3 regions of the Endobacterium panacihumi genome follow, and region 3 is predicted to be linked to each of the others. Evidence: riboswitches for the same ligand, from Rfam matches in the RefSeq annotation. Region 3 holds a riboswitch; each other region holds the start of a gene.

Region 1 (4,554 bases), on a different contig from region 3:
GTCGCTGAGGCGCATGATTTCTTCCATGCGGTGCGAGATATAGATGATGGCAACGCCCTTGGCCTTCAGGCGGCCGATGATCTCAAACAGGATTTCGGCTTCGCTGTCGCTGAGCGAGGAGGTCGACTCGTCGAGAATGACGACCTTGGCTTCGATGCTGAGACCTTTGGCGATTTCCACCAACTGGCGTTGGGCGATCGAAAGGTCGCCGACCTGATCGCTGACGGAGACCGGCAGGCCGAGTTCCTTGACCAGTTCGGCAGCCTTGCGCACCAGCGCCTTGTCATTGATGAAACCACCACGCGACGGTTCGCGCGTCGCCAGAATATTTTCCGCAACGGTCATGTTGTTGCAGAGACTGAGTTCCTGAAACACGATGGTGAGGCCGGCCTTGGCGGCATCCTGCGGATTGGTCGGCGCATAGGGCTGGCCGTCGAGCATGATGGTTCCCGTCGTGGGCTGGTAGACGCCCGCGAGAATCTTCATCAGCGTCGATTTGCCGGCACCATTTTCGCCGAGAATGGTATGAACACGGCCCGGCTTCACCGAAAGCTGCATGTTCTTCAGCGCCTTCACGGCCCCGAATTCCTTGGACATGTCCTTGATCTCAAGGATCACGTTGTCGCCTGAGGTTTCCATGGCGTCACCTTTCAACGAGCGCTTCACACCACCACTGCGGCGAAAGCTGCTCCCTATTCCTGATCATGCAGATCGTGCACCGCATCGGCGGGCGGCTTCGAACAATCCGCAGATGCCCGGTGGCCCGCCTGGGGGAGCGGACCACCGGAGGAGGCAGCCTCAAAACAGAGATGGCCTCATGCGCAGAGCGTCTTGGGAGGACTTACTGCTTCTTGGTGTAAACGCCGGGAACGATCGGCTGTTCGGCCGGCACTTCCTCGCCTGCCTGCAGCTTGATCGCGGTTTCGACGGCAAGCTTGCCCATCTGGTCCGGGAACTGCTGGATGACGCCGACGAAATCCGGATCTGCATCGACTGCCTTGATGGCTTCCGGCATGCCGTCGAAACCGATGACCTTGACCTTGCCGGTCAGGCCCGAGGATTTGACGGCAACGGCAGCAGCGAGTGCAGCGTCGTCACCGAACCCGAAAATGCCGCCGATTTCCGGGTTGGCCTGCAGCATGTTCTGGGCAACGGCCAGCGCTTCGGCGCGGGTGATGCCGGTCTGGATCGACACGATCTTGATGTCCGGATGCTTGGCAATGGCTTCCTTGAAGCCGTTGACGCGGTTCACCACCGACTGCACGAGCGGGTAATCGATGATCGCGACCTGGCCCTTGCCGCCGAGCTGTTCGGCCATCAGTTCACCGGCCTTGACGCCGCCGGCATAGTTGTCGGTGCCGATATAGGAGGCGACCTTGGCGCCTTCGACAGGAACGTCGACGGTGATGACCTTGATGCCGGCTGCTTCAGCGCGGGCAACGGCGGCAAGAGCGCCCTTGCTGTCGACCGGCGACATGATGATGACGTCGACGCCCTTGACGATGAAGTCTTCGATATCGGCGAGCTGCTTGTTGAGGTCCTGGTTGGCGATCGAGATCTCGACCGACACATTTTTGGCCTTGGCTTCAGCGGTGATCGCCTTGGCAAGCTCGTTATAGAAAGGATGCTGCTGCGTGAGCAACGATGCACCGATGCCTTCGGCATGGGCAGCGGCAGCGGCGAGCGTGAGGCTGGCGGAAACCAGCAGCGTCTTTGCGAAATTCTTGAGGGTCATATTCATTCCTCCCGTCCTTGAGGCCTTATGAGCACACATCCAGCCGGCGGGCCTCCTCTTGCCGGCTGATTTTTCATCATATGTCCTAAATTTTACGCGCGTCAATATTTTTGAATTCGTACGTAAATAAATTTACGTGAAAAAGTTTCGGTGACCGTGACCTCGTGCGGCAAGCCCCCTCGTTTTCCCCAGACTTGACCGAGCCGAAACAACATATCCGTTGACGAAATTTTTGCCTCGTCTACCATATATAGTGTTCAAGGTTCTTCCGATTCGCATCGGAAGCTAAGACGGGAATTCGGTGCGTGATACCCATGACGGGTGCCATAATGCCGGAGCTGCCCCCGCAACTGTAAGCGGCGAGCATTCGATCGAGCAGGCCACTGACGCCAAAAGCGTTGGGAAGGCGGAACGAATGCCGTGACCCGCAAGCCAGGAGACCTGCCTTGCACGGAAACGTCCACGGGCGGGGTGTCCGAAGGTCGCGTATAGGTGCGGGATGATCCTGCGCATGCGCCTCCCCGAATGTCCCGCAAAAATGCTTCGGGGTGAAGTTTTATGTTCTTGAGTTTCTGCAAGCAGTCGATGCGTCGGCCCATCTACCCATGTCGGTTTGCGGGTTTGCGGCGCAGCGTGGCCACGACGAGCGCCTGACGCTCGGCCACCGACAGCGACACCTTCATTTCCCGTCATCTTCGCCCGGACATCGACCGAGGTGCGAACGCTTCCGCATGCTCATTTTTCACGAGGAACGACCATGACCATCACCGTCTACAGCAAGCCCGCCTGCGTCCAGTGCACCGCAACCACCCGCGCGCTCGACCGTCAGGGCATCGACTACACCATTATCGACGTGTCCGCAGATGCCGAGGCTTATGACCTCGTGCAGGGCCTCGGCTACCGCCAGGTGCCTGTGGTCATTGCCGGCGAGCAGCATTGGGCAGGTTTTCGCCCGGACATGATCAGCGCCCTCGCCTGACCATCATCGCGATGAGCGTCGTCTATTTCTCCACGAAATCGGAAAACACCCATCGGTTCGTGGAAAAGCTGGGTCTGACCGCCCGGCGCATTCCGATCTGCAGCGATGAGGCGCTTTGCGCACCCAACCCGTTCGTCCTGATCGTTCCGACCTATGGCGGCGGCGAAAACAAGGGCGCCGTTCCCAAACAGGTGATCCGCTTCCTCAACGATGCGGACAACAGATCCAACATCCGCGGCGTCATTGCCGCGGGCAACACCAATTTCGGCGCAGCCTATTGCATCGCCGGGGACATCATTTCCGCCAAGTGCCAGGTGCCATTTCTTTACAAGTTCGAGCTTCTGGGCACGCAGGAAGATGTCGACAACGTCAGACACGGATTGGAACGATTTTGGACGCGACAAGCTTCGACAAACCAGTGACAACGGCCAAGCCACCCGAGACGGGGCTGGATTACCATGCCCTCAACGCCATGCTGAATCTTTATGACGAGCATGGAAAAATCCAGCTCGACCGCGACCGGCAGGCGGCAAAGCAGTATTTTCTGCAGCACGTGAACCAGAACACGGTGTTCTTCCATAACCTGCGGGAAAAGCTCGATTACCTTGTGACCGAAGGTTATTACGAGCAGGAGGTTCTCGACCAGTATTCTTTCAATTTCGTGCGTGACCTGTTCGACCACGCCTATGACAAGAAATTCCGCTTCCCGACCTTTTTGGGCGCTTTCAAATATTACACCAGCTACACGCTGAAGACGTTTGACGGGAAACGCTATCTCGAGCGCTACGAGGACCGCGTCTGCATGGTGGCGCTGGCGCTGGCCCGCGGCGATGAAAAGCTTGCCCGCGATCTCGTCGACGAGATCATTTCCGGCCGTTTCCAGCCGGCAACGCCGACCTTCCTCAATGCCGGCAAGAAACAGCGCGGCGAACTCGTCTCCTGCTTCCTCCTGCGCGTGGAAGATAACATGGAAAGCATCGGCCGCTCGATCAATTCGGCGCTGCAGCTTTCCAAGCGCGGCGGCGGTGTGGCGCTGTCGCTTACCAACCTTCGCGAAATGGGCGCACCGATCAAGCAGATCGAAAACCAGTCGTCGGGCGTCATTCCGGTGATGAAACTGCTGGAGGATAGTTTCTCCTATGCCAACCAGCTGGGTGCGCGGCAGGGAGCAGGAGCCGTCTACCTGCATGCCCATCACCCGGACATCATGCGTTTTCTCGATACCAAGCGCGAAAATGCCGACGAAAAAATCCGCATCAAGACGCTGTCGCTCGGCGTCGTCATTCCCGACATTACCTTTGAACTCGCCCGCAACAACGAGGACATGTACCTGTTCTCGCCGCATGATGTGGAGCGTTTTTACGGCGTGCCGTTCACCGAGATTTCGGTGAGCGAAAAATATCAGGAAATGGTCGAGGACGGCCGTATACGCAAGAAGAAGATCAAGGCGCGCGAATTCTTCCAGGTCATCGCCGAAATCCAGTTCGAAAGCGGTTATCCCTACATCATGTTCGAGGACACGGTGAACAGGGCGAACCCGATTGCCGGTCGCATCACCATGAGCAATCTCTGCTCGGAAATCCTGCAGGTCAGCGATGCGAGCGAGTTCAACGACGACCTCTCCTATTCCAAGATGGGCAAGGACATTTCCTGCAATCTCGGCTCGCTCAATATCGCGGCCGCGATGGACAGTACCGATTTCGGCCAGACGATCGAAACCTCGATCCGCGCGCTGACTGCCGTGTCCGAAATGAGCAACATCACCTCGGTGCCTTCAGTCGCCAAGGGCAATGAAGACAGCCACGCGATCGGCCTCGGCCAGATGAACCTGCACGGTTAT
Region 2 (4,554 bases), on a different contig from region 3:
TCGCGTCATCCTCCAGGGACCATCCGGATAGCGGCCCAAGATACGGCGTTCGGCCCAGTTCGACGGCTTGACGCGCCGTAATTCTTTCGGTGGTTTCCGCCTGTTGCTCCACAAACGCAAGCTTTTGAGCAATGTGGCGGCTGCCGATGGATTTTATCGCCGCATCACCCAGCCTCACATGTCCGGAAAGCGGTTTGCGAATGCCGGCCAGCATCGAGAGCAACGTGCTTTTGCCGGAACCGTTGGGGCCGATAATGCCGAGAAACTCACCCGGCGCGACGTCGAAGGAAACGTCACGCACGATTTCCAGACTGCCGGCGGACCAGCTGAGATTTCGGGCAGAAAGCTTCATGGTCGCGTCCTCTTCTGCCCGAGAATGAAGGCAAATGCCGGGGCACCGAACAGAGCCGTGATCACACCGATTGGCAGCACCTGCCCGGAAACGATGGTGCGCGAAAGGATATCGGCGACGATCATGAAAACGGCCCCGACCAATGCCGTTACCGGCAGCAGACGCCCATGTCGAACACCGACGATGAGCCGTGCCGCATGAGGGATGACGAGGCCGATAAAGCCGATCGAGCCGACCAGCGAGACCATCGCGGCCGTCATCGCGGCGGCTGTACAGATCAGGACGACCTGAACGCGGCGCACGCGGATGCCGAGCGAGGCGGCCGCCTGATTGCCGAAGGCGAAGGCGTCGAGTGCGCGGACATGCCAGAGACAAATGAGAAGACCGATGATCGTGACCGGCAGCGCCAGACCGACATCCGGCCAGCGCACACCTGACAGATTGCCGAGCAGCCAGAACATGATGCCGCGCGCCTGCTCGGCCGTCGCCGACTTGGTCACGACGAAGGAGGTCAGCGCATTGAACATCTGCGAGCCTGCAACGCCGGCAAGGATGATAGCATTGCTGCCGCTGCCGGCGCGCATGGCCAGCAGGCTGACGAGCAGGAAAGCGGCAAGCGCGCCCGCGAGCGCACCCATTGGCATGGTCAGCATTCCCGCGCCAAAACCCAGAAGCGCTACGGCAACTGCACCGGTGGAGGCACCGGCGGAAATGCCGAGAATGTAGGGATCCGCCAGCGGATTGCGCAGCAGCGACTGCAGCACGGCACCGGCGATTGCCAGCGAGGCGCCGCAACAGGCAGCAACGACAGCGCGACTGAGGCGATAGGCCCAGACGATGCCCTCGTCGAGTGGTTCCAGCGGGTAGCCGGCGCCGAAAACGCGGTTGGCGACCGTTTTCAACACGACATCAAATGGAATGGAGGTTTCGCCAATCGCCGCCCCGGCGACTAGCGCAACGGCAAGGATGACGAGCGCCGCAAGTGCGACGCCCGTTCTACTCATTTTTGACGTTATATGTTCCACCGCTATCAGCTTATTTGGCAAGGCCCGAGGCGGCGATGGCATCAGCCAGCTTTTCCAGTCCCTCGACGGTGCGGATGGTCGGGTTCATAGCCTGCGCATCCATTTCGAAGACATGGCCTTCTTTCACGGCAGGCATCAGGCTGGCGACGGGATCTTCCTTGAGGAACTTGTGCTTGACGGCGACATCATCGGCCGGGAACCGGCGGCGATCCATCTTGCCGGCAACGATCATCGTCGGGTTGGCCTTGGCGATGGTTTCCCAGCCGACGGTCGGCCATTCCTCATCGCTCTCGATCACATTCTTGATACCGAGCGCCGACATGATGTAGCCCGGCGCGCCGTGGCGACCAGCGACATAAGGATCGATATCGAGTTCGGCACTGGAGAACCAGAAGACGGCCGAGAGCTTGCCATCCGCCGAAGCGATCTTTGTACGCGCGGCTTCTTCGCGCTTCTTGAGATCGGCGACAACTTCTTCGCCACGATCCTGAACGTTGTAGATCTTCGCCAGATCACGGATTTCCTGATAGATCAGCTCCATAGAAAACACGCCGGTGCGTACGCCATCACCACCACCGGAATTGTCCTTGCCGACGCAATCGGCCGGCGAGGTATAGACCGGCACGCCGAGTTCGGCGAACTGGGCAGGCGTGCCCACCACACCTTCCGGACCGATCTGCCACTGGAACTGGGTCGTCACCAGATCCGGCTTCTTGCCGATCACCGCTTCGAAACTCGGATCGTTGTCGGCCAGGCGCTCGACCTTGGCGTTCGTTTCCTCAAACCCCTTCAGCACCGGACTGACCCAGAGCGCCGTGCCAACCACCCTGTCCGACAGGCCAAGCAGATAAAGCACTTCGGTGACGCTCTGGCCAACCGACACCGTGCGCGACGGTGCCTGTTTGAAGGTCAGTTCAAGACCGCAATTCTTGATGGTCAAAGGGTACTGGGTTTCGGCAGCCTGTACCGGGGTCGAAAATGGAAGGATCGCGACGGCCGAAGCCAGCAAACCTGCGCAGACCGACAGGCGTGAAAAATGAAACATGGTCTCTCCTGGAAATGTGTGATCGATGGAGGGCGACAGCGCGTATCAGAACGCTTGCCGGCGGACAGTCGACATCGACGAAAAAGGGATAAAGACCATGGAGTGCGCACAAGCGCATGGAAGCGTCATAACGTGATCCTCTTCCGGGCATCCCCGCCCGTAACGATAGTTCTGTCCTGACGGCAGGTCTCCTGGCTCACGAACATGCCGTCCACCTGCCTTCCCATGCCGATCACGACACAGTGGCCAGATACCCTTCGGGCATCTCGAGGATGGACGGTGATCCGCTTACAGTTGCGGGGGCAGCCACGGCATTGAGATCTGATAAATCGGATCCGCACCGTGTTCCCTTTTAATTCCATTGCTTTCGGCGCTGGAAACCGTCGCCGCTGAGTTAGCTGGCAGATGTGCCCGCCGTCAATGGCAATAGTGTATGTTATGTAATATCATTACGTGTCAAGATAAAATATGCTGCCTGTTTTGCATCAGGCAAGGTCGATGGACGTCAGCATGGTCGATCGCGCGGTGTGCAGGTGCAGGCGGCATGCCTCGCGCGCCCTTGCGGGATCACCGCTTTTCAAACCGTCGATATAGGCCAGATGCTCGTGCAGCGCGCGATGATTGCGGGCCACTTCATCTCTTTTGTTCCACTGGTAATGATAGTGAAAAATCACCGACATTACGCCCTGGATATTGCCGAGAAACCGGTTCGGCACGGCACTATCCACCAGCTTGTGGAACCGATGATCAAGGTCGGAAAAATCGCGGCCGCGATTATTGAAATCGGCAAGGATTGCATGATGCTCTTCCTCGATCAGCGACAATTCGCCCCAAAGCAGATCATCTTTCGGGAGAGCGACAAAACGATCGACGGCCCGAAACTCGATCAACTCGCGCATATCAAAAAGCTCGCCGACAAAATCCACAGTCAGGCCCAGCGTGCGCCAGCGCCCGTTGCTCTGGCGCTCCAGAAGACCGAAATGGCTGAATTTATTGAGGCAGTCACGAATGGCTGACGTGGACACGCCGAACTGGCGGGCAAGATCCAAACCGTTGATGACTTGTCCGGGGCTGCAATCGGGACCGACCAACCATGCCATGAACTTGCGCTCGACCATATCGGCCAGCGGTTCCATATCGGCATCGGCGAGATAGTCACTACGCTTCGGCAGACGCAATTGCTGCTTGGCGCGACCTTCAACCGCGACGATGCCGCGCATGGACAACGCCGCCAACACGGCGCGCACCGTCGTGCGGCTGATACCGAGTGTCGCAGCCATGGCCGGCTCGGAAGGCAGCGGCGCACCGGCCTGCGCATCGGCCAGCATGTCGAGGGCCTGATTATAGCTGCGCTTGAAAAGAGCATTGGTTTTCATGACCGGGAGAGCGCCTTGAAATGACACTTGGCAGAAGCTGTTTTTTATGAATGCTCTTTTTATATAAAAAACAAATTGCCTGCAAGGCAATTGTCTTTTATCCCAAAAGAACAGTTTTAATGCATGTTACGGGAGAGGGAGCATGCGACGCGAATTGCATTTCTGTCGGCCTGCTGCGCCTCGACCGATCCTTGTTTCAAACAGTTATCAGATCAGGGCGGAGCGTCCATGACGGGCATCATTTTACAGTTCGGCACCAGCCGTTTTCTCCAGGCGCATGCGGATTTCTTTCTGCATGAGGCAAAGCAGGCAGGACAGGATGTTCTGCCTGTCATTATCGTACAGACATCGGGTTCCGCCGAGCGCGCCGGGCGGCTGGCGGCCTTTGCAAATCCAGACGGTTTCCCGGTTATTATTCGTGGCCTGGAAGACGGCAAGCCCGTCGAGCACGCCGTTGCGGTCAAAAGCGTCGAGCGCGGCCTGTCCGCATCCGCGAACTGGGCAGAAGTCGTCAACCTGTTCTGCGAGCAAGCAGAATACGTTCTCTCCAATACAGGAGATTCCGGCTACGACATTGCGGCGGAAACGACAGCCCCCGATCTCGACATCCTGTCGCCACGCCCGTCCTTTCCGGGCAAGCTTGCCCAGCTTCTGAAGGCACGTTTCGAGAGGACGGCAAAGCCGATCACGATCCTGCCTTGCGAACTGATCAATGGCAATGGCCCGGTGCTGAAAGGCATCGTTCGTGATCTCGCA
Region 3 (4,554 bases):
TTCGAATTTTTGCCCCCGTCTTGTCGATGGCGAGGCTATCCAGCGCCAGAGCATCTTCTGCTGGCAGACGGCGGGCTTCGGAAAAGAACGGCAAAAGGCCAATTCTCTGCCAGCCGGTATGCGCTTCGATCATCGCCATGCCATCGGCAAACAGGGTGGGATCCCCACGAAACCGGTTGACGATGAATCCGCGGATCATCGCCGCGTCGTCGGTATCCAGCACCAGTTTGGTGCCGGAAATGCTGGCGATCACACCGCCACGATCGATATCGCCGATCAGGATGACCGGCACATCGGCGGCGCGGGCAAAACCCATATTGGCGATATCGTTGCCACGCAGATTGACTTCCGAGGCACTGCCCGCCCCTTCGACCAGCACGATATCGGCCTGTGATTTCAGTAGTTCGAAGCTTTCCATGACACGCGGCATCAGGGACGCCTTCATGCCCTGATATTCCGAGGCCTTCGCATTGCCCTGCACACGCCCCTGCACGACGACCTGTGCACCAACCTCGCTCTGCGGTTTCAACAAAACTGGGTTCATATGCACCGACAGCGGCACTTTTGCCGCCCGCGCCTGCAACGCCTGTGCCCGGCCAATCTCGCCGCCATCGGCCGTAACGGCGGCATTGTTGGACATGTTCTGCGGCTTGAACGGCTGCACCTTCAAACCGCGATTGGTCAGCGCACGCGCAAGGCCTGCGACAAGCAGCGACTTGCCGACATCCGAGCCGGTTCCCTGAAACATCAGCGCGCGTGCAGTCATGGCTTTTCTCAAAACTCGATGCCGGACTGGGCTTTTACGCCCGCTTTAAAATGATGTTTGACCAGCGACATTTCAGTGACCGTGTCGGCCGCCTCGATCAGCGCCGGCTTGGCGTTGCGGCCGGTGATGACCACGTGCAAATCTTCGCGACGGGCTTTCAACGACGCGATGACGGCGTCGAGATCAAGATAATCGTAACGCAGGGCGATGTTGAGTTCATCGAGCAGCAGAAGGCCGATGGTCGGATCGGCCATCAGTTCCTCGGCCTTGGCCCAGGCGCGTTCGGCAGCGGCGACATCGCGCTTCAGATCCTGCGTTTCCCAAGTAAACCCCTCGCCCATCGTATGCCATTCGACGCGATCGCCAAACAGTTCCAGTGCCGGGCGCTCGCCGGTTTCCCATGCCCCCTTGATGAACTGCACGACACCAACGCGACGCCCGTTTCCGAGCATGCGCAGGGCCAGGCCGAAAGCCGCCGTCGACTTGCCTTTGCCGGGACCTGTATTGACGATGAGAAGGCCCTTTTCGATGGTCTTTTCCGCCACTTCGGCATCCTGAACCGCCTTGCGGTTGGCCATTTTGCGCTGATGGCGCTCGGCTTCCTGCTGGTCGATATCTTTCATCTGTGTGCTCCCGTGGTGGCTGCTTGCGGCGAAGCGCGGACTATAGGGGATTCGTTTCGCGCGGCAATCCGGGCCTTCCATAAGAGCGTTTGCATTGACAGTGCAGGCACCGACGCCTAGGGAAAGGGTGACGGTCTTTTCCCGGCAACGGGAAAAGCTAAGAGGGAACGTGGTAACGTCGATTTTCCGGCTTCAAACCACGGCTGCCCCCGCAACTGTAGGCGGTTAGCCCCGCACCACGCCACTGAAAGCGATTTCGGGAAGGCGGCGATAGGGCGACGATCCGCAAGCCAGGAGACCTGCCGTCACAGACAAAAGAATCCGACCGGGCGGGGTGCTCCGGCAAGGATGTTTTCAAGGCACGGCAACCATCAGGTTTTCGCGCTCGGCACCCCGCATGTTTTGAACCAACGGGGTAGAGACTTGGATTTTATTCAGTCCAATGACAGGCAGCAAAACGACATCACGGCGGCAAAACCGTCGGTGACTATTTTTGTGTGCGCCAGCTGTCGTACCAGCGAAGGGTCCACGGAAGAGCCGCGGCAGGGCACGCACCTGCTCAATGCCACCATGGGTGCGGCGGCCGAGCAGGCCCCCGACATCACCATCAAGAGCGTCAACTGTCTTTCCAACTGCAAGCGTGGGCCGAGCGCGGTCATCGCAAGGCAGGATGGCTGGACCTATGTGTTTGGCCATTTGGCGCTGGAAAATGCCGCCGACCTGATCACCGGTGCCGAACTGATCGCCACATCCGCCGACGGCCTGATGCCCTGGAAAGGCCGCCCGGACTGTCTGAAACGCAACATGATCGCCCGTATTCCGCCTTTCGACTTCAACGCATAGACCGACATTCAGGAAAAAGCTCATGACCGCCAATCTCGCCCGTATTCCCTGCACCGTCGTCACCGGTTTTCTCGGCGCCGGCAAAACCACGCTTCTGCGCCACACATTGCAGAACCTTGAAGGCAAGCGCCTTGCCGTCATCGTCAACGAGTTCGGCGATGTCGGCATCGACGGCGAGATCCTGAAAAGCTGCGGCATCGAAAACTGCCCGGACGACAACATCGTCGAGCTGGCAAACGGCTGCATCTGCTGCACCGTTGCCGACGATTTTGTGCCGGCGATCGACAGGATTCTGGCGCTTGAGCCAAAGGTCGACCACATCCTCATCGAAACCTCGGGTCTCGCCCTGCCCAAGCCGCTCGTGCAGGCCTTTCAATGGCCTAGCGTGAAAAGCCGCGTGACGGTCGATGGCGTTGTCGCTGTGGTCGATGGCCTGGCTCTAGCGGAAGGCCGTGTCGCCGACGACATGGAAGCGCTGGCCGCCCAGCGGGCTGAAGACGATAGCCTGGATCATGACAACCCGGTGGAAGAGGTGTTTGAAGATCAGATCGCCTGCGCCGATCTCGTTATTCTCACCAAGGCCGACCTTCTGGACGCAAAGGGCCTGGAAATCGCCACCGCACATGTGACCGAACACTTGCCACGCGCCGTGCGCATCGTGCCGGCCGCCAATGGAGTCGTCGATCCGGCCGTGTTCATCGGCCTTGGCCTTGCCGTCGAAGACGACATCGAGAACCGCAAGACCCATCACGACGACGAACTGGACCACGAACACGACGATTTCGACAGCTTCGTGCTGGATGTGCCGGCAATTGCCGATCCGGCGGAGCTGAGCCAGCGCATCGCCGATGTGACGGCTGCCGAAAAGGTTCTGCGTATCAAGGGCTATGTGGAAGTGGCCGGCAAGCCGATGCGGCTTCTGGTGCAGGCTGTCGGCCCGCGCGTGAACCATTATTTCGACCGCCCCTGGGCTGCCAATGAAGAGCGTCGTTCGCGTCTCGTCATCATCGGCGAAAAGGGCATCGATGCAGCAAAGATCGAAAAGATCCTGGCAGCCTGATGCACATTCTCGCCACCACGTCTTCGTCGCTTGACGACCTGATCGAACCGGTCGATCTCGACCAGACGCCGGGCGACGTGGTGGTGCTGTCCTTTACCGACAGCGATCTGAACGGCATTGCCTCCGCATGGGCAAAAGCCGAGGCAGGCAGCGGTGGCGACACAATGCCGTCGCTCAGGCTCGCCAATATTTCCGAACTGCGCCACCCGATGTCGGTCGACCTTTGGATCGATAAGGTGGCGCGGTTCGCAAAACTCATTCTCGTGCGGGTTCTCGGCGGCCATGACCGTTGGCCTTACGGCGCCGACGAACTGGCCCGCATGGCGCGCGCGCGTGGCGTGACGCTGGTCATGTTGCCCGGCGAATGCAGCGAGCGCGATGCCAGGCTGGCGGCGGGATCCACAGTTTCGACGGAGGAACTCGACCGGCTTCTTTCGTATTTTCGCGAAGGTGGTCCGCAGAATTTGACGCTTCTGGCCACGCGGCTGATCAGGCTTGCGAGAGGCGAAACGGCTGATATGGCCGATGCCGTGAGCGTACCAAAGGCCGGGTTTTATCATCCCGGCCAAGGCGTCCTTGAAACACCCGATCCGCTTCTGTCCACGATGCCGGGGGCGGCCATCGTGCCGATCCTTTTTTACCGTTCCATGCTTCTGGCCAGTGACGTAGCGCCGATCGATGCCCTGTTCGACGCGCTGCGCGAGAAAAACATTCTGGCCGTTCCGGTCTTTGTGGCTGGCCTCAAGGACAAGACATCGCTGGCCTTTGTCGAAGCGGCGATGAACGGCATGAAGCCGTCCGCGATCATCACCGCCACCGCCTTTGCCAGCGGCGCGGATGACGAGGGCAAAACCTTTTTCGATCGTCTGGGCGTGCCGGTTCTGCAGGTCATTGTTGCCACCACACGACGAGATGCATGGCTCGAAAACCGACGCGGGCTGGGGCCTGCGGATCTGGCCATGCATGTGGTTCTACCGGAACTGGATGGGCGGATACTCGCCGGTGCCGTGTCGTTCAAGGATGCGCGCAACGAGGACGAACTGGGCTTTTCCGGCCTGATCAACCGGCCGGAGCCCGACCGCGTGGAAAAGGTCACTGAGCGCATCGCCAGCCTGTTGCGTCTGCAGAAGGCAGATCGGAAAGATCGCCGCATCGTCATCATCATACCGGACTATCCGGGAGCGCCGGGCCGCACCGGGTATGCCGTCGGGCTGGATGTGCCGCAAAGCGTGCTGGAAATGCTGATCCAGTTGCGGGATGCT

What was found. A riboswitch is a leader RNA that binds a small molecule or an ion and turns the genes downstream of it on or off. The one in region 3 is predicted to bind cobalamin.
Region 1: another riboswitch for cobalamin. It lies ahead of nrdH (glutaredoxin-like protein NrdH); the one in region 3 lies ahead of ACRQ1B_RS20280 (DUF1636 family protein).
Region 2: another riboswitch for cobalamin. It lies ahead of ACRQ1B_RS18860 (ABC transporter substrate-binding protein); the one in region 3 lies ahead of ACRQ1B_RS20280 (DUF1636 family protein).

The regions. Positions count from the first base shown of each region.
Region 1 is NZ_JBOZRA010000002.1:462,517-467,070, reverse strand. It holds gene ACRQ1B_RS13960 (sugar ABC transporter ATP-binding protein) at 1-639, opposite strand, end outside; gene ACRQ1B_RS13955 (substrate-binding domain-containing protein) at 842-1,741, opposite strand; cobalamin riboswitch at 1,979-2,198, shown strand; gene nrdH (glutaredoxin-like protein NrdH) at 2,493-2,714, shown strand; gene nrdI (class Ib ribonucleoside-diphosphate reductase assembly flavoprotein NrdI) at 2,726-3,136, shown strand; gene nrdE (class 1b ribonucleoside-diphosphate reductase subunit alpha) at 3,133-4,554, shown strand, end outside.
Region 2 is NZ_JBOZRA010000004.1:148,850-153,403, forward strand. It holds gene ACRQ1B_RS18850 (ABC transporter ATP-binding protein) at 1-352, opposite strand, end outside; gene ACRQ1B_RS18855 (FecCD family ABC transporter permease) at 349-1,356, opposite strand; partial or broken gene ACRQ1B_RS18860 (ABC transporter substrate-binding protein) at 1,388-2,338, opposite strand; cobalamin riboswitch at 2,587-2,822, opposite strand; gene ACRQ1B_RS18865 (GntR family transcriptional regulator) at 2,908-3,798, opposite strand; gene ACRQ1B_RS18870 (mannitol dehydrogenase family protein) at 4,027-4,554, shown strand, end outside.
Region 3 is NZ_JBOZRA010000005.1:46,743-51,296, reverse strand. It holds gene ACRQ1B_RS20290 (cobyric acid synthase) at 1-766, opposite strand, end outside; gene cobO (cob(I)yrinic acid a,c-diamide adenosyltransferase) at 775-1,389, opposite strand; cobalamin riboswitch at 1,504-1,710, shown strand; gene ACRQ1B_RS20280 (DUF1636 family protein) at 1,813-2,232, shown strand; gene cobW (cobalamin biosynthesis protein CobW) at 2,255-3,292, shown strand; gene cobN (cobaltochelatase subunit CobN) at 3,292-4,554, shown strand, end outside.